4 regions of the Pantoea sp. At-9b genome follow, and region 4 is predicted to be linked to each of the others. Evidence: predicted binding sites of a transcription regulator. Region 4 holds the regulator's gene; each other region holds the start of a gene.
What was found. Region 4 encodes CRP, which controls carbon source genes, mostly activating them, when cyclic AMP is high. Its sites were predicted from a motif close to ATGTGANNNNNNTCACAT; they were not measured.
Positions count from the first base shown of each region.

Region 1: a site for CRP is predicted at 1,542-1,559, ahead of pth (aminoacyl-tRNA hydrolase). Genes of this name have one in related genera too.
Region 2: a site for CRP is predicted at 1,729-1,746, ahead of yrbN (protein YrbN). Genes of this name have one in related genera too.
Region 3: a site for CRP is predicted at 1,768-1,785, ahead of PAT9B_RS03795 (CdaR family transcriptional regulator). Genes of this name have one in related genera too.

Region 1 is NC_014837.1:2,555,622-2,558,777, forward strand. Features, by position in the region: gene PAT9B_RS11865 (GGDEF domain-containing protein) at 10-1,179, shown strand; gene ychH (stress-induced protein YchH) at 1,181-1,456, opposite strand; gene pth (aminoacyl-tRNA hydrolase) at 1,718-2,305, shown strand; gene ychF (redox-regulated ATPase YchF) at 2,418-3,156, shown strand, end outside.
Region 2 is NC_014837.1:597,729-600,884, forward strand. Features, by position in the region: gene pnp (polyribonucleotide nucleotidyltransferase) at 1-630, shown strand, start outside; gene nlpI (lipoprotein NlpI) at 763-1,647, shown strand; gene yrbN (protein YrbN) at 1,753-1,809, shown strand; gene PAT9B_RS02635 (DEAD/DEAH family ATP-dependent RNA helicase) at 1,826-3,156, shown strand, end outside.
Region 3 is NC_014837.1:866,588-869,743, reverse strand. Features, by position in the region: gene PAT9B_RS03800 (alginate lyase family protein) at 1-514, opposite strand, end outside; gene PAT9B_RS03795 (CdaR family transcriptional regulator) at 514-1,671, opposite strand; gene degP (serine endoprotease DegP) at 1,921-3,156, opposite strand, start outside.
Region 4 is NC_014837.1:3,998,294-4,001,449, forward strand. Features, by position in the region: gene PAT9B_RS18505 (phosphoribulokinase) at 1-304, shown strand, start outside; gene PAT9B_RS18510 (OsmC family protein) at 439-843, opposite strand; gene crp (cAMP-activated global transcriptional regulator CRP) at 1,146-1,778, shown strand; gene PAT9B_RS18520 (YccS/YhfK family putative transporter) at 1,837-3,156, shown strand, end outside.

The DNA of each region.
Region 1 (3,156 bases), 1.4 Mb from region 4:
CCGACCACTATGGCTCTCGACATCTACACACTTTTTGTTTGCGAGCTCTATGTGCTGGGGTTTTTAAGCATCATTATGGTCTTTGCCTGGATTGGCTCGCAGTACGATCGCGTGCTGGGCTTCACCACGCTGACGCTGATTTTAACCCTGACAGCGGTGTTTCTCAGCAGCCTGCGCGCCGCTGGATTCCAGTTCCTGCCGATCGCACTGGGCAACGTGGTGATGATGCTGGCCTATGGCAACCTGTTAAATGCCTTTAAGGTATTTTGTAACAAGCCGCTTGGCCTGAGTTGGCTGGCAGGCGCGCTCCTCTGGGCCATTCTGTGTATTTTCCCGGCCTTTTATTTCAGCATGCCGAAACGCGTGTTGGTGGTTTGCCTGCTGTGTATCATTTACACCGGAGCATTAATTCAACTGCTATGGCGCGCACGCGCCTCCCTCACCGTCACGTTTTGGCCTGCGCAGATGTTGTTGTGGATACATCTGCTGTTCCATGTCGCGCGGATTTTCCTCGATGATGCGGTCGCTACCCCAGTACACGGGGCCATTGGTGGTTCCAGTTTTTCCGTTTACGTCATTCTGGAGTCGATTTTATTTGTGATTGGTCTGACGTTTACCATTCTGGCAATGGTCAATGAGCGGACGCAAATCGCGCATAAACTGGCATCACTGCATGATCCCCTGACCAGCGTGTGGAACCGCCGCGCATTATTTGCCCAAGCGGAAAAAATCATTGCGCGCCGTTTGCGTCAGCAACTGCCCTTCACGGCAGTATTATTCGACCTTGATCACTTCAAAAGCATTAATGACCGTTACGGTCACCAGCAGGGTGATCGGGTCTTAATTGATTTTTGCCAGATCGCTCAGAGCTTATTGCCTGAGGAAGGTCAGTTTGCCCGTCTGGGCGGGGAGGAATTTGCCGCGATTCTACCCGGCGACAGTGAGCAGGCTCAGATGGTGTGTGAACGCATTCGTGTCGCAACACAGTTATCGCTGCCGGATAATATCAGCTATACCGTCAGTATCGGTTACGCGACCTCCAGCCAGGAAGATCTTCACTTCCCGACATTGCTGGCGCTGGCGGATGAAGCACTGTATCGCGCAAAAGCCAGTGGCCGTAACCGCACCGAACAATATCTGACGCAGTTACAGCCATTTAATCAGGCTACGCTGGTGTAGCTTACGAGTGGTGGGTGTTGCGGCGGCAACGTTTATCGCCGTAGTGGCGCAGCCAAAAATAGCGATCTTCCACTTTTTCACGCCCGCTCACGCGTGCGCCCACCAACCACAATAATGCGCCGATAAAGATGCTGAACATCGCACCATGCGCGAGGAATTGTGGCAGATTTAAAGACGGTATTTGATTAATGATCGAGTAACCGACACCGAGTACCATGGTGAGTAAACCGAGACACATCAGGCCGTTACCGATATAGCGAGAGTGATGACGTTTCATAATTCACCTCCATCCTTTTCAGCAATGCCAAAAACAGCACATAAGGTTAACTAGCCATAAGTGTAGGCAATGACCTGTGGATAAGATGCGTACAGGATCACACATCTTTCACAATCCTGACGAAACTTTACCGCTTATCGGGTTGATTTCGATAGAAAATGATAAGTAACGTAACGGCACTATTCCTCACCTGCGCCCTTTGTCATCTCCCCTGCCACGCAGTAAACTACGCCCTTTCGTGGTCGAGACAGGATAATCATCGTGAGCAGCATTAAACTGATTGTGGGACTGGCAAATCCCGGTGCGGAGTATGCCGCTACGCGCCATAACGCAGGCGCCTGGTATGTGGATCTGCTGGCGGAGCGCAACAATCAGTCTCTGAAAGACGAACCCAAATTCTTTGGCTATACCGCCCGATTATCACTGGCAGGTGAAGATGTACGTCTGTTGGTTCCCACCACCTTTATGAACCTGAGTGGTAAGGCGGTGGCAGCGATGGCGACTTTCTATCGGATTGCGCCAGAGGAAATTTTAGTGGCGCACGATGAACTGGATCTGCCGCCGGGTGTGGCGAAATTCAAACAAGGCGGCGGCCACGGCGGGCACAATGGCCTGAAAGACATCATCAGCAAATTGGGCAACAACAATAATTTTCACCGTTTGCGTGTTGGCATTGGTCACCCCGGCGACCGCAATAAAGTCACCGGATTCGTGCTGGGTAAACCCCCTGCCAGTGAGCAGAAACTGATTGATGATGCCGTGGATGAAGCGGTGCGCTGCACCGAACTGTGGTTGAAAGAAGATAAAATCAAGGCGATGAACCGCCTGCACGCTTTCAAAGCCGGTTAAGGTCAAATCCCGCGCCGCAGAGGGCTAAATCTGTGTATAATGCGCGAAAATTTTTGAATCTGTCAGCGTTGCCGGTCAACGCTGCACACTCAGCGAGAAAGGTAATCAGATCATGGGATTTAAATGCGGTATTGTGGGCCTGCCGAACGTCGGTAAATCTACCCTGTTCAACGCGCTGACCAAAGCGGGTATTGAAGCAGCCAACTTTCCGTTCTGCACCATCGAGCCGAACACGGGTGTCGTGCCTATGCCCGATCTGCGCCTTGACCAACTGAGCGAGATCGTTAAACCGCAACGCGTCGTGCCAACGACGATGGAATTCGTGGATATCGCTGGCCTGGTTGAAGGCGCGTCCAAAGGTGAAGGTCTGGGCAACAAATTCCTGACCAACATTCGTGAAACGGATGCTATCGGCCACGTGGTGCGCTGCTTCGAGAATGAAAACATTATCCACGTCGCGGGCAAAGTAAACCCGGCAGAAGATATCGATATCATTAACACCGAACTGGCACTGTCGGACCTCGACACCTGTGAACGTGCTATCCAGCGCGTGCAGAAAAAAGCCAAAGGTGGCGACAAAGACGCCAAAGCTGAGCTGGCGGCGCTGGAAAAGTGCCTGCCGCATCTGGAAAATGCTGGCATGCTGCGTTCACTGGATCTGGATGCCGACGAGAAGGCCGCCATCCGTTACCTCAGCTTCCTGACGCTGAAGCCGACCATGTATATCGCTAACGTCAACGAAGATGGCTTCGAGAACAACCCTTACCTCGACCAGGTCCGTGCGATTGCAGACGCGGAAGGTTCGGTCGTTGTGCCGGTTTGCGCCGCAGTTGAGTCAGATATCGCGGAGC
Region 2 (3,156 bases), 970 kb from region 4:
GCGCTGCAGATGGATATTAAAATCGAAGGGATCACCCGCGAGATCATGCAGGTTGCTCTGAATCAGGCTAAGGGTGCACGTCTGCACATTCTGAGCGTGATGGAGCAGGCCATCAGCACGCCGCGTCAGGAGATCTCTGAATTCGCACCGCGCATTTACACCATCAAGATCAATTCTGACAAGATCAAAGATGTGATCGGTAAAGGCGGTTCGGTCATCCGTGCGCTGACGGAAGAAACCGGTACTACCATTGAAATCGAAGATGATGGCACCGTGAAAATCGCCGCGACCGATGGTCTGAAAGCGAAAGAAGCCATTCGCCGTATCGAAGAGATCACCGCAGAGATCGAAGTGGGCCGCGTTTACACCGGTAAAGTGACCCGCATCGTTGATTTCGGTGCCTTTGTTGCGATTGGCGGCGGCAAAGAAGGTCTGGTGCATATCTCTCAAATCGCTGACAAGCGCGTTGAGAAAGTGACCGACTATCTGCAGATGGGCCAGGAAGTTCCGGTTAAAGTACTGGAAGTGGACCGTCAGGGCCGTGTACGTCTGAGCATCAAAGAAGCGACAGAGCAGAAACCGCAGGCGATCGATACCACCGCTGCGACCGATGCACCTGACGCCGAGTAAGCGTTGCCTGATTAGCCTCTCCCTGCCATTTGGCGGGGAGAGGTGTTTGTATCATCGCGAGGGCGGGAATCCTTGTGCACAGCAGGCGGATGACAGGATGGTTATCCCAATGTTTGTATTCGGGAGTGGGAAATGAAGCCTTTTTTGCGCTGGTGTTTTGTTGCGACAGCTTTGACGCTGGCAGGATGCAGCAACTCCAATTGGCGTAAGAACGAAGTTCTGGCAGTACCTTTGCAGCCCACACTGCAGCAGGAAGTGATTTTGGCGCGAATGGAACAAATTCTTGCCAGTCGTGCCCTGACCGATGATGAACGCGCACAGCTATTATATGAGCGTGGAGTGTTGTATGATAGCTTAGGTCTGAGAGCATTAGCGCGGAACGATTTTTCGCAAGCGCTGTCTATCAGACCGGATATGCCTGAGGTGTTCAACTATCTCGGCATATATTTAACGCAGGCAGGCAATTTTGATGCTGCCTATGAAGCGTTTGATTCTGTACTTGAGCTTGATCCAACTTACAACTATGCGCATTTAAACCGTGGTATCGCCCTCTATTACGGCGGTCGATACAAGTTAGCGCAAGATGATCTGCTGGCGTTTTATCAAGACGATCCTAATGATCCATTCCGTAGCTTGTGGCTCTACCTCGTTGAACGCGAGATGGATGTCGACAAAGCAAAAGTTTCGCTGAAACAGCGTTACGACAAAGCGGTTCGGGATCAATGGGGATGGAATATTGTCGAGTTCTACCTGGGCGACATCAGTGAAAAAACATTGATGGAACGTCTCAAGGCGGACGCAACGGATAACACCTCGCTCGCTGAACATCTCAGTGAAACCAACTTCTATTTAGGTAAGCACTACCTAAGTCTGGGGGAGAAGGACGACGCGAAAGCGTTGTTCAAACTGGCGGTCGCCAACAACGTTAACAACTTTGTTGAACACCGATACGCATTGTTGGAACTGGCGCAACTCGGCCAGGCACAAGACGATTTATCAGAATCTGACCAGCAATAGCTGACGAACTTTTATTGCCTGAATTACCCGTTAAGTCATCATCTTCCGGGATGAGGGCTTTTCTGTTCGTCGAAACTTCTAATTTGAGCCGGTTCACACTTTTCGATGAAAATGACTGAAAATTTTCATGACGAGTTATGTAGACTGGCCGCCGCAATCTAAGAGGCACGTGTACTACATGACTGATATTCAAACCACTTTTGCTGATCTGGGCCTGAACGAATCCATCCTGTCTGCTCTTAACGACATGGGATACGTCAAGCCGTCACCGATCCAGGCTGAGTGCATTCCGCACCTGCTGGCTGGCCGTGACGTGCTGGGTATGGCACAGACCGGTAGTGGCAAAACTGCAGCATTCTCTTTGCCGCTGTTGAATAACATTGATCCAAATTTGAAAGCACCGCAGATTCTGGTGCTGGCACCGACCCGTGAGCTGGCGGTGCAGGTTGCTGAAGCAGCGACCGAATTCTCTAAACATATGCGTGGCGTAAACGTCCTGGCCCTGTACGGCGGTCAGCGTTACGACGTACAGCTGCGCGCACTGCGTCAGGGTCCACAGATTGTGGTGGGCACCCCGGGTCGTCTGCTCGACCACCTGAAACGCGGTACGCTTGATCTGTCTAACCTGCGTGGTCTGGTGCTGGACGAAGCCGACGAAATGCTGCGCATGGGCTTCATTGAAGACGTCGAAACCATTATGGCGCAGATCCCGGAAGGTCATCAGACCGCTCTGTTCTCTGCCACCATGCCAGAAGCGATTCGTCGTATTACCAAGCGTTTCATGAAAGATCCGCAGGAAGTGCGCATTCAGTCCAGCGTAACCACTCGCCCGGACATCTCTCAGTCTTACTGGACCGCTTATGGTCGTAAAACTGACGCACTGGTTCGTTTCCTGGAAGCGGAAGACTTTGATGCGGCCATCATCTTCGTGCGTACCAAAAACGCAACGCTGGAAGTGGCTGAAGCGCTGGAGCGCAGCGGTTACAACAGCGCAGCGCTGAACGGTGACATGAACCAGGCACTGCGTGAGCAGACGCTGGAGCGTCTGAAAGATGGTCGTCTGGACATCCTGATCGCAACCGACGTTGCGGCCCGTGGTCTGGACGTTGAGCGTATCAGCCTGGTTGTTAACTACGACATCCCGATGGACGCAGAATCTTACGTTCACCGTATCGGTCGTACCGGTCGTGCTGGCCGTGCTGGTCGTGCGCTGCTGTTCGTTGAGAACCGTGAGCGTCGTCTGCTGCGTAACATCGAACGCACCATGAAGCTGACCATTCCTGAAGTTGAACTGCCGAATGCGGAGTTGCTGGGTGAGCGTCGTCTGGCTAAATTCGCGGCCAAAGTGCAGCAGCAGCTGGAAAGCAGCGATCTGGATATGTACCGTGCACTGCTGAGCAAAATGCAGCCGGAAGAAGATCTGGATATGGAAACCCTGGCTGCCGCACTGCTGAAAATGGCACAGGGCGAACGTCCGCTGATTCTGCCGCCGGATGCACCGCGTCCGCA
Region 3 (3,156 bases), 1.2 Mb from region 4:
CAAAGTTAAGGTTGGGATTCATCCGGCTGACTGGATCGATAAACCAGTGACGTACCATCGTCTGCGCTTTAGCGGCATAACGCGGATCGCCCGAGAAGAACCAGGCAAGGGTCAATGTCTGCACATCGGCGGTAAAACGCGCCAGCCGCACACCATCGCTCTGATCATTTTTGCTGGCGGGATTCACTACACCATCGCGCCGTTGCCACGGCAGACCAGCGGGTCGCGCAGCGTCGGGCCACCAATAGGCGCTCAGGCTGAGATAGTCATGCTTCGAGCCGCTTGGCGGCATCAGCCCTTTATCGGTGACGCTGGGATCTGCATGTTTCAACGCCTGCTGCGCTTCACGCTGCAATTGTTGCCACGCGGCCAGCGTTGGTGCTGCCGCCTGGTGCTGCGCCAGCTGTTGTTTAACCTGTTGTAGATCGCTCAGAGAGAGAAAGGCCAGCTCCGCCGCCTGGCTCCAACCACTGCACAACCCTAACGCGAAGACCACGACCCAGATGCGTGTCATCAAGCCTGCTCATCCAGTTGCAACGCCACATACAGTAACAGGCGGTCGTCGAAATTGCCCAAATTCAGCCCTGTGAGTTCAGAGATACGATTCAGACGATACTCCAGCGTATTGCGATGGATAAACAACGCGCGCGCCGTCGCACTCGGTTGCACGTTATGACTAAACCAGGCGATCAAGGTGCGTCGCAGCAGGCCGTTGCTGTCCATATTTTTCAGTTTCGCCAGCGGCCGGGCCAGCTCATTGGCCTGCCAGCCACCGCGTAAACTATCGAGCAGTACCGGCAATACCAGATCCTGATAAAAATAGCTGCGTTGTTCCGGCATGCGCTGCTTACCGACCATCATCGTGGTGCGGGCGGTACGGTAAGAACGCGCAATGCTGCCTGGGCCGGTAAAATAGTTACCCAAGGCGATACGCATGCGTAAATGGCCGCTCTCCTTCATACGATGCAGTAGCTGTTCAACCCGTCGACGATGATCATCCTGATCATAACGACCGTGGGCATTCAGGGCCGGTTTCAGTACCACCATTTCGGTCAGTGAGACAATAGCAATCAGGTTATCGCGCTCGGGCGTGGTCAGCAGCGTTTGCAACTGCTGCAATTCCGACATGGCGCTATCGACACCCAGCTGCCCGCTGTCCACCTCCACCACCGCCACCACACGCGGTTGATTGAGATCGATCCCCAACCGCTGCGACCATTCGCTCAGCGCCGGTGACAACGTTTCACTGCGCACCAGATTCAGCACCAGCTCCTCACGCAGACGGCTGTCCTGGGCCAGCATATGCAGCAAGCGTGCCTGTTCCAGCATCATCTCTGCCGTCATGCACACCAGTTCACCGTAATGGCGTAGCGCCACCGGTTGACCGGTCAAACCAATAACGCCAACGATTTCACCATCAATACGCAGCGGCAGGTTGATGCCGGGCCTTACGCCATGCAGATGCTTAGCTACCGCTTCATCGATGTCCACAACCCTACCCTGCGACAGGACCAGCAGCGCACCTTCGTGCAATTCGCCAATACGCTCGCGGTCGCCACTGCCAATAATACGCCCCCGGGCATCCATCACGTTGACATTGCTGTCAATAATTTGCATGGTGCGGGCAACAATGTCCTGAGCCAGTCGCGCATCAAGATGATAGGTGGCCATTAATCACTCCAGATAAAAGGAACTGCGGACAGAATACGCGCCCACTCCATAGCTGGCATTGTGCAACTGCACATAGCCGGACAGAGATTGCGGGAATTGCGGGGGAGGTCACATCTGTGATGCTTGTTGCGGCACGATTTATCGTGTGAATTTTGGCACCAGGTTCATAAACCGCGCGATAAATCGCGCCGCTACGTTTTCTGCATAAAAAAGGCGGACCGAAGTCCGCCTTGGCTTAGCTACAAGAGATTACTGCATCAGGAGGTACAGGCTGCTGTCGCCGCGCTGCACATTCAACGCCAGTACCGAAGGTTTGGTGTCGAGAATTTTGCGTAACTCGCCCAGATTCGCCACCGCCTGCTGGTTCACACCGAGGATCACATCGCCTTTTTTCAGGCCGATGCGTGCCGCAGCACTGCCCGCTTTCACGCTATCGACACGCACGCCTTTCTGGCCATTGCTGTCGACATTGCTCAGGTCTGCACCTTCAATGCCGGTGTAGATGGTGGCGGACTGCACTTTTTCCTGGGTGCTTTGCTGCAACTCCACAGTGACGCTCACAGGTTTGCCGTCACGCAGCAGGCCCAGTTGCAACTTGGTGCCCACCGGCAGCGAACCGACTTCAGCACGCAGTGCCGCGAAGCTGGTCAGCGGTTTACCATTCATCGACACCACCACATCACCGGCTTTGATACCGGCTTTCGCGGCGGCTGAATTTGGCAGCACCTGGCTGACGAAGGCACCGCGCTGCGCATCGACTTTCATCGCTTTCGCCAGCTCGGAGTTCAGCTCAGTCCCCATAATCCCCAGCTCACCGCGTTTCACCTGGCCGTACTCGACCATCTGCGCGCTGAGGTTTTTCACCATATTACTAGGGATGGCGAAACCAATACCGATGTTGCCACCGTCCGGTGCCAGAATCGCGGTGTTGATACCAATCAACTCACCGTTGAGGTTCACCAACGCACCGCCCGAGTTACCACGGTTAATCGCGGCATCGGTCTGGATAAAGTTCTCATAGTTTTCAACGTTCAGGCCACTACGGCCCAGCGCTGAAACAATCCCTGAGGTGACGGTTTCGCCGAGGCCATAGGGGTTACCAATCGCCACGGTGTAGTCGCCAACCCGCAGGTTGTCTGAATCAGCAATCTTAATCGCCGTCAGGTTTTTCGCGTCTTGCAGCTGGATCAACGCAATATCCGACTGCGGATCTTTACCGATGACTTTCGCGTCATAACGACGGCCATCGCTCAGCTGCACCTGAATTTTAGTGGCATTCTCTACCACGTGGTTGTTGGTCACCACGTAGCCTTTATCGGCGTTAATCACCACGCCAGAACCCAGCGCGCGGAATTTCTCCTGCTGGGTATTATCACCGCCGCCGCTGTTATCTCCGCCGCCACCCTGGCACATCGGTGAGCTTTGGAACGGCGAACCGTCCTGGCAGAACGGCGAGTTGTCACCAAAGAACTGCTGGAATTGCTG
Region 4 (3,156 bases):
TTACATCAACTTCATCACCCCACAGTTCTCGCGTACCCACATCAACTTCCAGCGCGTGCCGACCGTCGACACGTCGAACCCGTTTGCCGCGCGTGAAATTCCGTCCCTGGATGAAAGCTTTGTGGTGATCCATTTCCGTGGACTGGAAGGCATTGCCTTCCCTTACCTGCTGGCGATGATTCAGGATTCCTTTATCTCGCATATGAACACCCTGGTGGTGCCCGGCGGCAAAATGGGGCTGGCGATGGAGCTGATTATGACGCCGCTGGTGCAACGCCTGATTGAAGGCAAACGCATCAAGTAAGCCAAATTTTTCGTAGCGGCGCGATTTATCACGCGATCCCGGAATCGCTGCGGGAAAAATCGGCGCGATAAATCGCCTGACCGTGCATGCTGCACGAAAAAATCCGCGCGATAAATCGCGCCGCTACGTTCGTGCTAAAGTTCAACCACCTCATAGCTGTGGGTAATTTCTACCCCTTTGCCCAGCATAATCGCCACCGAGCAATACTTCTCCGCCGACAGATCAACCGCCCGCGCCACCGCTTTGTCGCCCAGCGCTTTGCCGCTGACAATAAAATGCAGGTTGATATGTGTGAAAATGCGTGGTGCTTCTTCACGACGTTCCGAGGTCAGTTTTACCTCACAATCCGCCACGTCATTGCGCCCTTTTTGCAGGATCGACACCACATCAATCGCGCTGCAACCGCCCGCAGCCATCAGCACCATCTCCATCGGACTCGGTGCTTTGTCGCCCGAATTGCCATCCATTAATATCTGATGACCTGATGAGGATTCTCCGAGAAAGGTAAGCCCTTCCACCCATTTGACCCGTGCCTGCATTATTCTTTCTCCTGAATCGGCTGATTTGCCGCCAGAGTACGCTTTCACCTGAGAAACAGCAATCCAGACTAATCGCCCTTTTGCTGAAGCGAGACAACAGAAGACAGCTAGCAAAAGCTGTGCTACAAACAGTGCTGAAAATATTTTCGTCGCAATAGACGAAGGCGGGAAGAATCAGAAGCCTGGCTTAAGAGTCCACCCGAATAATTTTCCTTTACAGGAAGCGCTCTACGATTTCACCGCCTGACAGGGAAAACTGCCCCCTGTGTTTTGGGCACGATTACAACAGAGGATAATAGCGAATGGTTCTCGGCAAACCGCAAACAGACCCTACACTCGAATGGTTCCTGTCCCATTGCCATATTCACAAATATCCATCCAAAAGCACCCTGATTCATCAGGGTGAGAAAGCGGAAACGCTCTACTACATCGTGAAAGGTGCCGTTGCGGTGCTGATTAAAGATGAAGAAGGCAAAGAGATGATCCTCTCCTACCTCAATCAGGGGGATTTCATCGGCGAGCTTGGCCTGTTTGAAGAAGGTCAGGAACGCAGTGCCTGGGTTAGAGCGAAAACTGCCTGCGAAGTGGCTGAAATTTCCTACAAAAAATTCCGTCAGCTGATTCAGGTAAACCCGGATATTTTAATGCGTCTTTCGGCGCAGATGGCGCGTCGCCTGCAGGTGACATCAGAAAAAGTAGGCAACCTTGCCTTCCTTGATGTGACCGGCCGCATTGCGCAGACGCTGCTCAATCTGGCCAAGCAGCCTGATGCCATGACCCACCCGGACGGGATGCAGATCAAAATCACCCGTCAGGAAATTGGTCAGATCGTCGGCTGCTCACGCGAGACAGTTGGCCGTATTCTGAAAATGCTGGAAGATCAAAACCTGATCTCCGCACATGGTAAAACCATCGTCGTTTACGGCACCCGCTAATTTCTTCTCACCCACGGCGTGATGGCAGCATCGCGCCGTTTTTGTCTGCGATGAGCTGATGTGGCGTCGAATCATCTATCATCCCGAGGTTAACTACGCCCTGCGGCAAACGCTGGTGCTGTGCCTGCCCGTGGCTCTCGGCTGGCTGTTTGGCGATCTGCAAAAAGGCTTGCTGTTTTCCTTAGTGCCGGCCTGCTGCAACATCGCCGGTCTTGATACGCCGCATAAACGTTTCTTCAAACGCCTGGTTATTGGCGGTTCCCTGTTTGCGACCGGCAGCTTCCTGATTCAATGGCTGACGGATTATCACGTCCCCTTGCCGCTGATTCTGCTGGTGCTGCCGTTATTAGTCGGTGTGACCGGCGAGATCAGCCCGTTGCATGGCCGCTTGCTGCCCGCCACGCTGATCGCCTCCATCTTTACCCTGAGCCTGGTAGGCCGCATGCCTATCTGGGTACCACCGCTGCTCTACATTGGCGGCACCTTGTGGTACGGGCTGTTTAACTGGTTCTGGTTCTGGCTGTGGAAAGAGCAGCCGATGCGCGAGTCGCTGAGCCTGTTGTACCGTGAGCTGGCGGATTATTGCGATGCCAAATATACCCTGCTGACCCAGTTGACCGACCCGGAGAAAGCGCTGCCTCCGTTGCTGGCACGCCAACAGAAAGCGGTGGATCTGATCACCACCTGCTATCAGCAAATGCACATGCTGTCGGCCAGCCGGGATAACAGCCATAAACGCCTGACGCGCGCTTTTCAGGTGGCGCTGGATTTGCAGGAACACATCTCCGTTAGCCTGCATCAGCCGGAAGAAGTGCAAAAGCTGGTGGAGCAAAGCCATGCCGAGGCGGTGATTCGCTGGAATGCCAAAACCATCTCCGCCCGCCTGCGTCTGCTGGCCGATGCCATTCTGTATCACCAGTTGCCGGACCGTTTTCAAATGGATAAGCAACTGGGTGCGCTGGAAAAAATTGCCCGTCAGCACCCGGACAATCCGGTGGGTAACTTCTGTCTGTATCATTTCAGCCGCATTGCGCGCGTGTTGCGTACCCAGAAACCGCTGTATACCCGTGACCTGATGGCCGATCGCCAACGCCGCCTGCCGTTTTTTCCGGCGCTGCGCAGCTATCTGTCGCTGAAATCGCCCGCCTTGCGTACCGCGGCCCGCTTTGCCGTGATGCTGATGTTTGGCAGCGCGCTGGCGCTGTTCTTTAACATCCCCAAACCTTACTGGATTCTGATGACCACCATGTTCGTCAGCCAGAATGGCTACAGCGCCACGCGGGTGAGGATTCAACACCGTGCGCTCGGCACCTTTGCCGGGTTGTTGATTGCTGCCGCCTCATTGCGTTTTGCCGTACCGGAATCCATCACCCTGTTA